4 regions of the Arthrobacter sp. TJ-263 genome follow, and region 2 is predicted to be linked to each of the others. Evidence: riboswitches for the same ligand, from Rfam matches in the RefSeq annotation. Region 2 holds a riboswitch; each other region holds the start of a gene.
What was found. A riboswitch is a leader RNA that binds a small molecule or an ion and turns the genes downstream of it on or off. The one in region 2 is predicted to bind S-adenosylmethionine.
Positions count from the first base shown of each region.

Region 1: linked by a shared signal. The riboswitch ahead of AC4D2F_RS13450 (LLM class flavin-dependent oxidoreductase) and the one ahead of AC4D2F_RS15060 (O-acetylhomoserine aminocarboxypropyltransferase/cysteine synthase family protein) in region 2 are both predicted to bind S-adenosylmethionine.
Region 3: linked by a shared signal. The riboswitch ahead of AC4D2F_RS08405 (ABC transporter substrate-binding protein) and the one ahead of AC4D2F_RS15060 (O-acetylhomoserine aminocarboxypropyltransferase/cysteine synthase family protein) in region 2 are both predicted to bind S-adenosylmethionine.
Region 4: linked by a shared signal. The riboswitch ahead of AC4D2F_RS11435 (bifunctional o-acetylhomoserine/o-acetylserine sulfhydrylase) and the one ahead of AC4D2F_RS15060 (O-acetylhomoserine aminocarboxypropyltransferase/cysteine synthase family protein) in region 2 are both predicted to bind S-adenosylmethionine.

Region 1 covers NZ_JBZCNE010000002.1:632,520-635,688, reverse strand. The annotation lists gene AC4D2F_RS13465 (SDR family NAD(P)-dependent oxidoreductase) at 1-104, shown strand, start outside; gene AC4D2F_RS13460 (hypothetical protein) at 471-689, opposite strand; gene AC4D2F_RS13455 (helix-turn-helix domain-containing protein) at 686-1,306, opposite strand; SAM riboswitch class IV at 1,528-1,641, shown strand; gene AC4D2F_RS13450 (LLM class flavin-dependent oxidoreductase) at 1,678-3,066, shown strand.
Region 2 covers NZ_JBZCNE010000003.1:209,654-212,822, forward strand. The annotation lists gene AC4D2F_RS15050 (C40 family peptidase) at 1-336, opposite strand, end outside; cyclic di-AMP (ydaO/yuaA leader) riboswitch at 342-522, opposite strand; gene AC4D2F_RS15055 (hypothetical protein) at 643-873, opposite strand; SAM riboswitch class I at 958-1,061, shown strand; gene AC4D2F_RS15060 (O-acetylhomoserine aminocarboxypropyltransferase/cysteine synthase family protein) at 1,153-2,532, shown strand; gene AC4D2F_RS15065 (CoA-binding protein) at 2,529-3,041, shown strand; gene AC4D2F_RS15070 (hypothetical protein) at 3,038-3,169, opposite strand, start outside.
Region 3 covers NZ_JBZCNE010000001.1:1,771,111-1,774,279, forward strand. The annotation lists gene yjfF (galactofuranose ABC transporter, permease protein YjfF) at 1-202, shown strand, start outside; gene AC4D2F_RS08400 (aminodeoxychorismate lyase) at 236-1,114, shown strand; SAM riboswitch class IV at 1,222-1,339, shown strand; gene AC4D2F_RS08405 (ABC transporter substrate-binding protein) at 1,510-2,424, shown strand; gene AC4D2F_RS08410 (amino acid ABC transporter permease) at 2,435-3,169, shown strand, end outside.
Region 4 covers NZ_JBZCNE010000002.1:165,225-168,393, reverse strand. The annotation lists gene AC4D2F_RS11445 (CPBP family intramembrane glutamic endopeptidase) at 119-922, shown strand; gene AC4D2F_RS11440 (VOC family protein) at 930-1,571, opposite strand; SAM riboswitch class IV at 1,749-1,864, shown strand; gene AC4D2F_RS11435 (bifunctional o-acetylhomoserine/o-acetylserine sulfhydrylase) at 1,945-3,169, shown strand, end outside.

The sequences.
Region 1 (3,169 bases), on a different contig from region 2:
CGCCGGAAGAGGTGGCGCAGACGGTCGCCTGGCTGGCAATCGATGCTCCGCTCTGGGTCAGCGGCACCGTGGTGGACGTCAACGGGGCGTCCTACCTGAGGTAGTCGGCGCGGTGTGTCCGGCCGGCGGGAGCTGCCGGGGTGCGTCCTACCTGCGGTGGTCGGCGCGGTGTGTCCGGCCTGCGGGAGGCGCCGGGGTGCGTCCTACTGCGGGAGTTGTCGGGGTGCGTCCTACCTGCGGTGGTTGTCGCTATGGGTCTGACCCGCGGGAGGCGCCGGGGCGGGTCCTACCTGCGGTGGTTGTCGCGGTGTGTCCGGCCTGCGGGAGGCGCCGGGGCGGGTCCTACCTGCGGTGGTTGGCGCGGTGCGTCCGGCCTGTGGTCGTTGCACGGTGCGTCCTCTTCGGTGGTCGCCGGGTGTGTTTGGAGGAGGTGGCTGCCGCCTGCCCGGAGGACGATACCCGCAGCGCGGCTAGAGGAGATGGATGCTGCTGTGGGCGAGGGCTTGCAGGTCGGACCTGCGCTCGAGGTGGCGGTGGAAGAGCTCCCCGTTGGTACCGTCCGCGGAGGCCAGTGACGATCCTGCTGCGATGAAGGCAGTGCCCAGGCGAATGAGCGTCCGGGACGCGAGACCTCCCCGGGGTGGGCCGGCGAGCGGCGGGTAGCCGGCGTGAAGGGCTGTGCTGGTCATGACGACTCCTGCAGGTCGATGAGGGGGAAGGCGTTGAAGTGGATCTGGACCGGGCGGGTTGCCGGGGTGCCCGGCTCGGAGCGGTAGGCGTCGAGCTTCTCGCGAAGGACCTCGCTCATGTCGAGGGCGAGGGCGGCGAGTTGGTCCGCCGTCAGGTGGGCGTTCATCGTTGCGATCACGGCTGCGTCCGCCCATTCGGGTGGGACGGACTCGGAGCCACTGGCCATGAAGGTGGCGAGTGCCTCGGATCGGCCGCGTTCGAACTGGCGGTTCACCTGCCGCGCGGCTTCCCGTGTGGTGGGGTCCTGCTCGAGTTCGGGAGTGCTGAGGGTCAGGGACCCCCGGGGCCGTTCCCACCACCGCTCACGGGCGGACCCGCGATCCGCCACCTCCCGGACGAGCCCGTAACGCGCCAGCTGCCTCAGGTGGTAGCTCGTAGCCCCACTCGACTCGCCGATGCGTTTGCCGATGCTGCTCGCGGTCTGCGGCCCGTAGCTGGACAGGACCTCGAGCAGCTGGATCCTGAGGGGGTGAGCGAGGGCCTTGAGTGCTGCCCCGTCGATGACGCGGTCGCCGTCGTTTGCGGGCTGTCTTCCACTGCCGGTGGCTTCATCCATGACATCAGTGCGCCATTGCAAAGAACTATTTGCAATGGTTTCTTTGCACTTCCTGCTGTTCTCTTCGCCCAGTGCGCACTACCGCCGTCGGGCATTCGCCGGACAGGGGATATTCGACGTGCGGCAGGTGCTGGCCGGGCATCGGGGAGGCTGGACGCGTGACGCCCGGTGACGACGGCGGGTGGACGGCGGCGTCTCGGCCCACTTACGCTCGTGAGCAGAATCAAGAGCTCCAACGCAAAACCCTGGTTCGTTGGACGGCAACCCTCTCGCTGTAGTGGGGTGCCCCAGGTGAGGATTCGGCCCGGCACAGGCAGTGCGGGCAAGTATGGCGCTTCCGCCACGGCAGTGCCCCGACATGAGGAATCTTCATGCCCACATCACCGCGCCGTATCCGCTTCAACGCTTTCGACATGAACTGCGTGGGTCATCAGTCGCCGGGGCTGTGGCGCCACCCCGACGACCAGTCGTGGCGCTACAAGGACCTGAGCTACTGGGCCGACCTGGCGAAGACCCTCGAGAAGGGCTTGTTCGACGGCGTCTTCATCGCCGATGTCCTCGGCACGTACGACGTCTACGGCGGGTCCAACGAGGCCACCCTGCGGCAGGGGACGCAGACGCCGGTCAACGACCCGTTCCTGCTCGTCTCCGCGATGGCGCTCGTCACCGAGCACCTCGGGTTCGGCGTCACGGCAGGCACCGCCTACGAGCACCCCTATCCCTTCGCGCGCCGGCTCTCCACGCTGGACCATCTCACCAAGGGGCGGGTCGGCTGGAACGTGGTGACCGGGTATCTTCCTTCTGCCGCACGCAACATGGGCCAGGAGGACCAACTCGAGCACGATGCGCGCTACGACCACGCGGATGAGTACCTCGAGGTCCTCTACAAGCTGCTCGAGGGGTCCTGGGAGGACGACGCCGTGGTCCGCGACCGCGAGGCGGGCGTCTTCACGGATCCGGCCAAGGTCCACGACATCAACCACGACGGCAAGTACTTCAAGGTGCCGGGGATCCATCTCAGCGAGCCGTCGCCGCAGCGGACGCCGGTCATCTTCCAGGCCGGCGCGTCCTCCCGTGGCATCGCCTTCGCGGCCGGCAACGCGGAAGCGGTGTTCGTCGCTGCACCCACGAAGGAGAGGCTGAAGGACGTGGTCAGGAAGATCCGGGATGCCGTCGAAGCCGAGGGGCGTGACCGCTACTCGGTGCGGATCTACACGCTGCTCACCATCATCACGGACAAGACGGAGGAGAAGGCCCAGGCCAAGCACGCCGACTACCAGCAGTACGTCAGCTACGAGGGAGCCCTCGTGCTCGTCTCGGGGTGGCTGGGCGTGGATCTCTCCGTCTACGACCCGGACGAGCCGCTCGGCAACGTCAAGTCCAACGCCATCCAGTCCGCCGTGGCCAACTTCCAGAAGGTGAACGACGACGGCTCGCCGTGGACCGTGCGGGACATCGCCGAGTCGGCGGGGATCGGTGGGCTCGGTCCGCGCATCGTCGGCTCGGGTGTGCAGGTCGCCGATGAACTCCAGGCGTGGGTGGAGGAGACCGACGTCGACGGCTTCAACCTCGCCTATGCAATCACCCCGGGGACTTTCGAGGACATCATCGAGTTCGTCGTGCCGGAGCTGCAGAAGCGTGGTGCGTACCCGACGGAGTACACGGAAGGAACATTGCGGCAGAAGCTGTTCGGGAAGGGCGATCGTCTGCCCGAGGAGCATCGCGGTGCGCGGTACCGACTCCAGACGATCCGCCCCTGACATGTCAGCCGGGTCTGTCGGGCATCGACCCCTCGGCGGTGCGGTGCTGACGTGTCAGTCGGGTCTGCACGCTCACGCGTCGGCTATTGACGCCTCGCTGGGT
Region 2 (3,169 bases):
CAGGTCCACGCCGTAGCGTGCCGAGACGGCGCCCAGCGTGTCACCCGGGACGACGGTGTGCGTCGTCGGGGAGGCGACAGCCGTCTGCGCGGCGGGGGCAGCCTGTGCTGCGGGGGCTGCAACGACCGCGGGGGTCGTCGTCGCGCCCTGCTCGGTGTACTCACCGGCATGGGCGGTGCCCACGGCGCCGAGCGCGAGGCCCGAGGTGACGGCGGCGATGGCGACGGGGCGGCCTACGGCGGTGGTGTGGGCCCTGGCGGCGCGGGACAGGCCCTGCAGCGCGAGACTGCCGTCGACGTCGGCACGGTGGCGCGCTGAAGAAATGTTTCGTGACATGGTTCTATACCTCTCCCATGCCTGCGGGGTGAGCTGTCGGGTTCGGATGGGAGTCACCCGGCCGCGAACATCACCCGTGGGTGATGTGGTGCGACTTAACCCCGAGGGCGCCTGCAGGGTCTCCTGCGCGCCCGGTGGAACTAGTGGTTCCCCCGTCCCTGCCTTTCGTGGTTGCGAACGATTCCGGGACGACGGCAGGGCTCGGCATTCCGTCCAGGAGCGCCCCACGGTCGCGGAAGCACATGTTGACCATACCCAACAGCAGTCACTTCTGTCACATTAGAGTAACGGGGGGTGAAGTGCTCCTCAGCCGCGCAGCTCCCGCCAGCGACGGAGGGCGAAGACCGTCCCGGCTGCACTGAGCGTGAGCAGCACCGCCTGCTGGATGTAGAACCAGTCCGTGGCCGCCGTTCCAAGGCCGCCGAGGGCCACCAGGATGCTGCTGGCCAGCGTGAGCGTCAGCGCGGCTCCGACGTACCAGAGCGTCTGCCACAGCTTGCGGTCCTGCGCCCGGCTTGCCGATCTCCATTCCTCCATCCCTCCAGCCTAGGTCGCCGCAACCCCTGCCTCACACGGGGACACATGGTTTGGTTCTGCACCGGCCCGGTGTCAGACTCGATCCGACCATCCCGAGCGGCTGAGAGATCTGGCTCACTGACGCCGCAGCAACCCTGGCCTCCGCGTCGCGCGGCGGCATGAGGGTGCTACTGCCAGAACGATGGAGGAACCCATGAGTGCAGCCACAGCAGCCTTCGGCATCGACGTCGCCCCCGAAATCCCCCTCGCAGCATCCGAACCCAGCAAGGCAGGTGCCTGATGGCAGAACGTTCCTTCGGTTTCCGCACGCGTGCACTCCACGCCGGCGGCACTCCCGACGCCACCCACGGGGCCCGGGCCGTCCCCATCTACCAGACGACCTCGTTCGTGTTCAAGGACACCAACGACGCCGCGAACCTCTTCGCCCTGCAGAAGTACGGCAACATCTACTCGCGGATCGGCAATCCGACGGTCGCGGCGTTCGAGGAGCGCATCGCCTCCCTCGAGGGCGGGATCGGGGCCGTGGCGACGGCGTCGGGCATGAGCGCGGAGTTCATCACCTTCGCGGCGCTCTGCCAGGCCGGGGACCACATCGTCGCCGCCTCCCAGCTGTACGGCGGCACGGTCACCCAGCTCGACGTCACCCTGCGCCGGTTCGGCATCGAGACCACCTTCGTCCCCGGGACGGACCCCGCGGACTACGCGGCCGCCCTCCGGGACAACACCAAGGCGGTCTACGCCGAGGTGATCGCGAACCCCTCCGGCGAGATCGCCGACCTCGCAGGCCTCGCGAAGGTCGCCCACGACGCCGGCATCCCGTTCATCGTCGACTCCACGCTGAGCACGCCCTACCTGGTGCGCCCCATCGAGCACGGCGCGGACATCGTCATCCATTCGGCCACCAAATTCATCGGCGGGCACGGCACCACGCTCGGCGGCGTGATCGTGGAGAGCGGCCGCTTCGACTGGGGCAACGGCAAATTCCCCATGATGACCGAACCCGTGCCCTCCTATGGCAACATCCAGTGGTGGGCGAACTTCGGGGAATACGGGTTCCTGACCAAGCTGCGCACCGAGCAGCTCCGCGACATCGGGCCCTCCCTCTCGCCGATGTCCGCGTTCCAGCTCCTCCAGGGGGTCGAGACCCTCGCGCAGCGCCTGGACGAACACCTCGAGAACGCCCTGGCCGTCGCGGAGTGGCTGCAGGCCGACCCGCGGGTGGAGTACGTCAACTACGCCGGGCTCCCCACCCACGCGCATCATGAGCGGGCGAAGACCTACCTTCCGCAGGGCCCCGGCTCCGTGTTCAGCTTCGGCATCAGGGGCGGGCGCAAGGCGGGACAGAAGTTCATCGAGTCCCTGCAGCTCGCCTCGCACCTCGCGAACGTGGGCGACTCCCGCACCCTCGTGATCCATCCGGGCTCGACGACGCACCAGCAGCTCTCGGCCGAGCAGCTCGCAGCGGCGGGCGTCCCCGAGGACCTCGTGCGCATCTCCGTGGGCCTGGAGGACCTCGAGGACATCCTCTGGGACCTGGACCAGGCCCTGGACATCGCGGTGAACGCCGCCGACGCCTCCTTCGAGGACCTGCCGCAGGAAGCGGCCGGAGAGAACGACGACGACGCATCGGCGACGCGGGCAGTGGGAGTGGGAGCATGAGCGGCGGCACCGGCAACGCGACACCTGGACGGACCTGGGAAGGGCCGACGGCGCCCGAACGGCTGAACCTGCTGAGGCACGCTCGGTCGGTCGCGATCGTCGGGGCCTCGGACAAGCCCTCGCGGGCGTCCTACTTCGTGGCGACCTACCTGCAGTCCTCCTCCCCCTACCGCCTGTACTTCGTCAACCCGGTGGCGAAGGAGATCCTCGGCCGGCCGGCCTATGCATCGCTGAAGGACCTGCCCGAGGTGCCCGACGTCGTCGATGTGTTCCGCAAGCACGACGACCTGCCCTCGGTGCTGCAGGAGACGCTCGACGTCGGCGCGAAGACGCTCTGGCTGCAGCTGGGATCGTGGCACGAGGACGTCGCACGCGAGGCCGAAGCGGCCGGCCTGGACGTGGTGATGGACCGGTGCCTCAAGATCGAGCACGCGCGCTTCCACGGCGGGCTCAACCTCGCCGGCTTCAACACCGGCGTCATCTCCTCGAAGCGGCAGATCACCTCCTAGCGGAGGGCCGGGACCTCCGGCGGATCCGTCCGGTCGGGCTGCCCGGCAGCGGGCTCATCCGCGGCGGGGTGCACTGCGGGGTGCACTGCTGCGGCCACATCCGTGGCGGACTCGGACGCCCACGGCTC
Region 3 (3,169 bases), on a different contig from region 2:
GGTGGGCGGGACGCTGCTGACGGGAGGCTACGGGTACGTGCTCGGCTCCCTCACGGGGGTGCTCGTGCTCGGTATCGTCCAGACGTTCATCTCCTACGAGGGCACGCTGAGCTCCTGGTGGACGCGCATAGTGATCGGCGCCCTGCTCCTCGTCTTCATCCTGCTGCAGAAACTCTTCACCCGGAAGGTCAGACTCACCTGAGGCCGCGGGGTTCCGGCGGCTACGCTGTGGCCCATGACTGTTCTCGTGTTCCTGGACCCGGCCCATGACGACGGCAGGGTGGCCGACGCGTCCCAGCCGCAGCTGATGGCCACCGACCTCGGCGCCACCCGCGGGGACGGCCTCTTCGAATCCCTGCTCGCCGTCGACGGAGCCCCCCGCAAGGAGCAGGCGCACCTGGCGCGCCTCGCGGCGTCGGCCGACGCCCTGGATCTGACCGTGCCCGACGCCGAGGCGTGGAGCCGCGCGATCCGCACCGGCCTGCGCGAGTTCGCGGCAGCGGAACCGGACCAGGGACACGCCGTCGTGAAGCTGGTCGCCACGCGCGGCGTCGAGGGCGCCGGGCGGGCCACGGCCTGGGTGCAGGTTTCCCGCGTGCCCGAGGCCACCCTCCGGCAGCGCGAGACGGGCCTGAAGGTCCTCTTCCTCGAGCGCGGGTACGACAGCACCGTCGCCCAGCGCGCGCCCTGGCTGCTCCTGGGGGCGAAGACCCTCTCCTACGCCGTCAACATGGCCGCCGTCCGCTACGCGAAGGCGCACGGGGCGGACGACGTCATCTTCACCTCCTCCGACGGCAAGGTGCTGGAAGGCCCGACGTCGACCGTCCTCCTCGCCTACGACCGCGACGGCCGGAAGACCCTCCTCACGCCGCAGCTCGAGAGCGGGATCCTCGCTGGGACCTCACAGAGCGCGCTGTTCGCCGCGGCGAAGGACCAGGGGTGGGAGCTCGGCTACGGACCGCTGGAACCGCACCACCTGCTCGAGGCCGACGCCGTGTGGCTGATCTCGAGTATCCGGCTCCTCGCGCCGGTGCTCTCGCTGGACGGCCAGGACCTCCGCACCTCGAGCGCGCTGACCGCCGAACTCACCGACCTCGTGGACCGCTTCGTGTAATCTCCGCCACAAAACGGCCCCTGAAGGCCCTTCTGCTACGTCAAGCGTCGGTTTTCGGCCCTCTCGTTTTGACCCGGTGCTTCGTGCTGCCCTAGCGTTTTGCCTGCAATCAAGAGTTCCAGCCCTCGGCCCTGGCCGGCTGGACAGCAACCCTCTCCCGTAGTGGGGTGCTCCAGGTGAAGATTCGGCCGCCGGGACAAGTCCCCCGGTTGGCAAGTACGGCGTCGTGCGGCCTGTCCCGGACCATTCCTCCGTGACGGCACCCGCACCCGCGCACATCCCAGAACAGTGAGCGTGTCACCCAGCAGCCTGTCCCCTCCTCGCCGTGACCCGGCGTCCCCCGCACCATCCCCGTTCCCCGCGCCTCCATCCGGGCCGGCACCTCGAAGGACATCATGAACATCTCCCGCAAGGTCCTGGCGGCATTCGCCGTCCCCTTCCTCGCCTTGACCGTCTCCTGCGGCAGCGGCAGCAGCGAGCCCACCGAGACCACGGACGCCCTGGCCGGCAGCGACCAGCAGTCGCTCGACCAGTACACGACCGAGACCACGACGCCGATCGACGAGATCGACACGGCCGAGCTCGGCCTCGTCACCGACGGCACGCTGCGCGTCGGCACGCTCTCGGACGCCCCGCCGAACATCTTCCTCGAGGACGGCGTCTTCACCGGCTACGACAACGAGCTGCTGCGCGCCATCGGCGACAAGCTGGGCCTGGAGGTCGAGTTCGCGTCCACGGACTTCTCCGCGCTCCTCGCCCAGGTGCAGAACAAGCAGTTCGACGTCGGATCCTCCTCGATCTCCACCACCGCGGAGCGCCGCGAGAACGTGGGCTTCACCAACGGCTACGACTTCGGCTACATGGCCGTCGTCACGAAGAACGGCTCCTCGGTCACAGGCTTCGACTCGCTCTCGGAGAGCACCCGCATCGGCGTGGTCCAGGGCACCGTCCAGGACGACTACGTCTCCAACACCCTCGGTCTCGAGCCGGTGCGCTTCCCCGACTACAACACCGTCTACGCGAACGTGAAGAACGGGCAGGTGGACGCCTGGGTGGCCCCGTCGCAGCAGGCCACCGGTCAGGTGAAGGAGGGCGACGACACGACGATCGCCGAGACCATCATCAACACCGAGAACTTCACCGCGTACGCCGTGAACAGCGACAACCAGCCGCTCATCGACGCCCTCAATGCGGGCCTCGACGCCGTCGTCGCCGACGGCACGTGGACCGAGCTCACCGAGGAGTGGTACCCGGACCGCGAGATGCCCTCCGACTGGAAGCCCGGCAGCAAAGCCGTGGAAGTAAAGTAGCGGTCCCTGCATGGATGCCCTCGAACAGCTCGGGAAGACGTTCTTCGACTGGGAGGCGATGGCGGCTGTCCTGCCGGACCTCCTGACCGTCGGCCTGCCGAACACCATCATGCTCGCCCTGGCGTCGGGGATCATCGGGACGATCGTCGGGATGATCCTCGCCGTCATGGGGATCTCACGCAACCGCGTGCTGCGGTGGATCGCCCGCGTCTACACGGACATCTTCCGCGGGCTACCCGCCGTCGTGATCATCCTGCTCATCGGCCTCGGGCTCGGCCCGATCCTCCGGGAGATCACGGGCAGCACGAGCCCGTACCCGCTGGGCATCCTCGCCCTCTCGCTGATCGCCTCGGCCTACATCGGTGAGATCTTCCGCTCCGGCATCCAGAGCGTGGAGAAGGGACAGCTGGAGGCGTCGCGTGCCCTCGGCTTCAGCTACAGCTCGTCGATGCAGCTCGTCGTGATCCCCCAGGGCGTGCGGCGCGTGCTGCCGGCCCTGGTGAACCAGTTCATCTCGCTCATCAAGGAGTCCTCGCTCATCTACTTCATCGGCCTCGTGGCCAGTGAGCGCGAACTCTTCCGGGTGGGCAACGACGCCGCTAGCAACACCGGCAACCTGTCACCGCTCATCGCTGCCGGCGTGCTCTACCTGTGCCTGACCATCCCGCTCACGCACCTGGTCAACTTCATCGACAACCGGCTGCGCGTGGGCAGGAAGCAGAAGCCCGAACCGGATGAACTGGCC
Region 4 (3,169 bases), on a different contig from region 2:
ATCAAAAAGACCCAATCGGGTGACGTAATCCGCGGCTCGGGGTGGCGCATCTCTATCGCCTGACCGACGACGACGGGATCCGGGGACAGGCCGTCCTTCCCGCTGGCAGGATAGCGTCATGACTGCCGAGTCCTCGTCCTCCACCGCCCCGTCCGCAGCGGGAGGTTCCGTGGATCCGCTCCCGAGGCGGCGGATCACCGCAGAACTGCTGATCGTCTTCGGGCTCTCCCTGGGGCAGTCCGGCGTGTACGCCGTCGTGAGCCTCGCGGACAAGCTCACGCGGGGACCCCTCGCGGGCCAGACCACCACCCTGAACCCGGTGCTGAACGAGCGCGAGTACTTCGACCTCGCCTACCAGCTCCTGGACATCCTCTTCGCGCTGATGCCCGTGGCCCTGGTCCTGTTCCTGCTCAGCGGTCCCGGCGTCTCGGCCGTCCGGCGCCTGGGCCTCACCTTCGAGCAGCCGCTGCGCACCGTCGGTTTCGGGGTGGGGCTCGCCGCGATCATCGCCGTCGGAACGCTCGGGGTGTACGCGGGAGGCCGCGCGCTCGGCATCACGACGGCGCTCGTGCCGGCCGCGCTCGACGACTACTGGTGGACCATCCCGGTACTCGTGCTGTCCGCGCTCCGGCACGCGGTGCTCGAGGAGGTCATCGTGGTCGGGTACCTGTTCATCCGCCTGCGGGACCTCGGCTGGTCCACCCCCGCAATCATCATCACGAGTGCCCTCATCCGGGGCAGCTACCACCTCTACCAGGGGTTCGGGCCGTTCATCGGGAACGTGCTGATGGGCCTGCTGTTCGCCTGGTTCTACACGCGGACACGACGGGTCATGCCGCTCGTGATCGCCCACGCGCTCATCGACATCACGGGCTTCGTCGGCTACGCGCTGCTCGGGCCGGCCCTGGGGATCGGCACGTGACCGGAGCCTAGATCTCGACGCGACCGCTGTCGGTCTCGAACGTCACCGACATGACCCCGGGCGTCCCGTTGGGGGCGATCCACTGGACCTGCACGCCGTCGAGCGTCCTCTCGACGTCCGTCCCGAGCCAGTCGGTCACCCGCTCGGACGAGCCGGCGATGGTGAGGCAGTCCAGCTTCACCGAGGCGGGGCGGGCCTTCGAGGGGTGGAGGTCCTCCGTGCCGTCGTCCCAGCGGAGCAGGTAGGGGACCTGGGGGTCCGCGATGAGTCCCTTGATGCCGATCTGCTGCCAGGTGAGCTCCTGGCCGTCCGGGAACTTCCGGTTGCCGGGCACCGCGCTGCGCCCGAGGCGCTCCTCGAACGGTGCCAGATCGTCGACGGCGACGCACCAGCCCATCCAGCCTCCGCCGGCCTCGGAGCGGGCGCGGACGGCCTGGCCGAACGGAGCCTTGTCCGACGCCGGGTGGTTCAGCACCTCGACGACCTCCAGATACTGGCCGTTGACCAGGGGGAAGATCATGTTGCGGGTGCCGAAGCGGGGGTGCACACCACCCTTCACCGGCTCCACGCCGAGCTTGGCCGAGATTCGATCGGCCGTCGCGGCAAGTCCATCGGGTTCGCAGGCATAAGATACATGGTCCAGGCGCATGCGGCTATCTTGGCACTAAGTGATCTGGGTCTCGACTAAGGCTTGCCTTACTCCCGGGAGCGTGTCCTGGGAGCCGATCGGGAGCCGACGTCGGGCGCACCGGGAGCGTGCCCTCGGGCGGCTTCACGGAGGGTCACACGGTTGCCGGATCCGCCCGGATCGGTTTACATGAATGCAGGTCATGAGTGCCAGCACACAGCCCCGGCTTGCTGGCCGGCAACCCTCCAACCGCGGTGGGGTGCCCCGGGTGAAGACCAGGTCCGGCGCCCATCGGCGCCGTTCAAGCGCGGGCTCCTGCGGGGTCCGGTCTCCCGGAGCGGCGTCCACCGGCCGGAGCATCGGACAGGCGGAGCCCCTGATCAGAGGGAACACCATGTCCAACGATTGGTCCTTTGAAACACGCCAGATCCACGCCGGCCAGGTGCCGGATGCCACCACAGGGGCGCGTGCGCTCCCCATCTACCAGACGACGTCGTTCGTCTTCCCGAGCGCGGAGAGCGCCGCGAACCGGTTCGCGCTGACCGAACTCGAGCCCATCTACACGCGGATCGGCAACCCGACCCAGGAGGTCGTGGAGACCCGCATCGCAAGCCTCGAAGGCGGCGTCGGCGCGCTCCTGCTGGCCTCCGGCCAGGCCGCCGAGACGTTCGCCGTGCTGAACATCGCGGAGGCGGGGGACCACATCGTGGCCAGCCCCAGCCTCTACGGCGGCACCTACAACCTCTTCAAGCACACGCTGAAGAAGTTCGGGATCGAGACCACGTTCGTCGAGGACCCGGACGACCTCGGGCAGTGGCGCGCGGCACTCCGGCCGAGCACCAAGCTCTTCTTCGGCGAGGTGGTCTCCAATCCGCGGCAGGACGTCCTCGACATCGAGGGCATCAGCGCCGTCGCCCACGAGCACGGCATCCCCCTGATCGTCGACAACACGCTGTCCACGCCGTACCTGATCCGGCCCATCGAATGGGGAGCGGACATCGTGGTGCACTCGGCCACCAAGTACCTCGGCGGGCACGGCAACGCCATCGCCGGGGTCATCGTGGACTCGGGCAACTTCGACTTCGCGCAGGACCCCGAACGGTTCCCGGGCTTCAACACGCCGGACGAGAGCTATCAGGGGCTCGTGTACGCCCGCGATCTCGGGGTGGGCAGTGCGCTGGGCGCCAACCTCGCCTACATCCTCAAGGCCCGCGTCCAGCTGCTCCGCGATCTCGGCTCTGCCGTCTCCCCGTTCAACGCCTTCCTGATCGCCCAGGGACTGGAGACCCTCAGCCTGCGCATGGAACGCCACGTGCAGAACGCGCAGGCGGTCGCCGAGTGGCTGGAGGGGCACGACGACGTCGAGCGCGTCACCTACGCGGGGCTCTCCTCGAGTCCGTGGTACGAGCGCGGGAGGAAGTACGGACCCAACGGCACGGGGGCGATCGTGAGCTTCGACATCGCCGGAGGGCTGGAGGCGGGGAAGCGCTTCGTCGACGGCCTCGAACTGCACTCGCACGTCGCGAACGTGGGCGACGTCCGCTCGCTGGTCATCCACCCCGCGTCCACGACGCACAGCCAGCTCGGGGCGGAGGCGCAGCTCACCGCGGGCGTCCGGC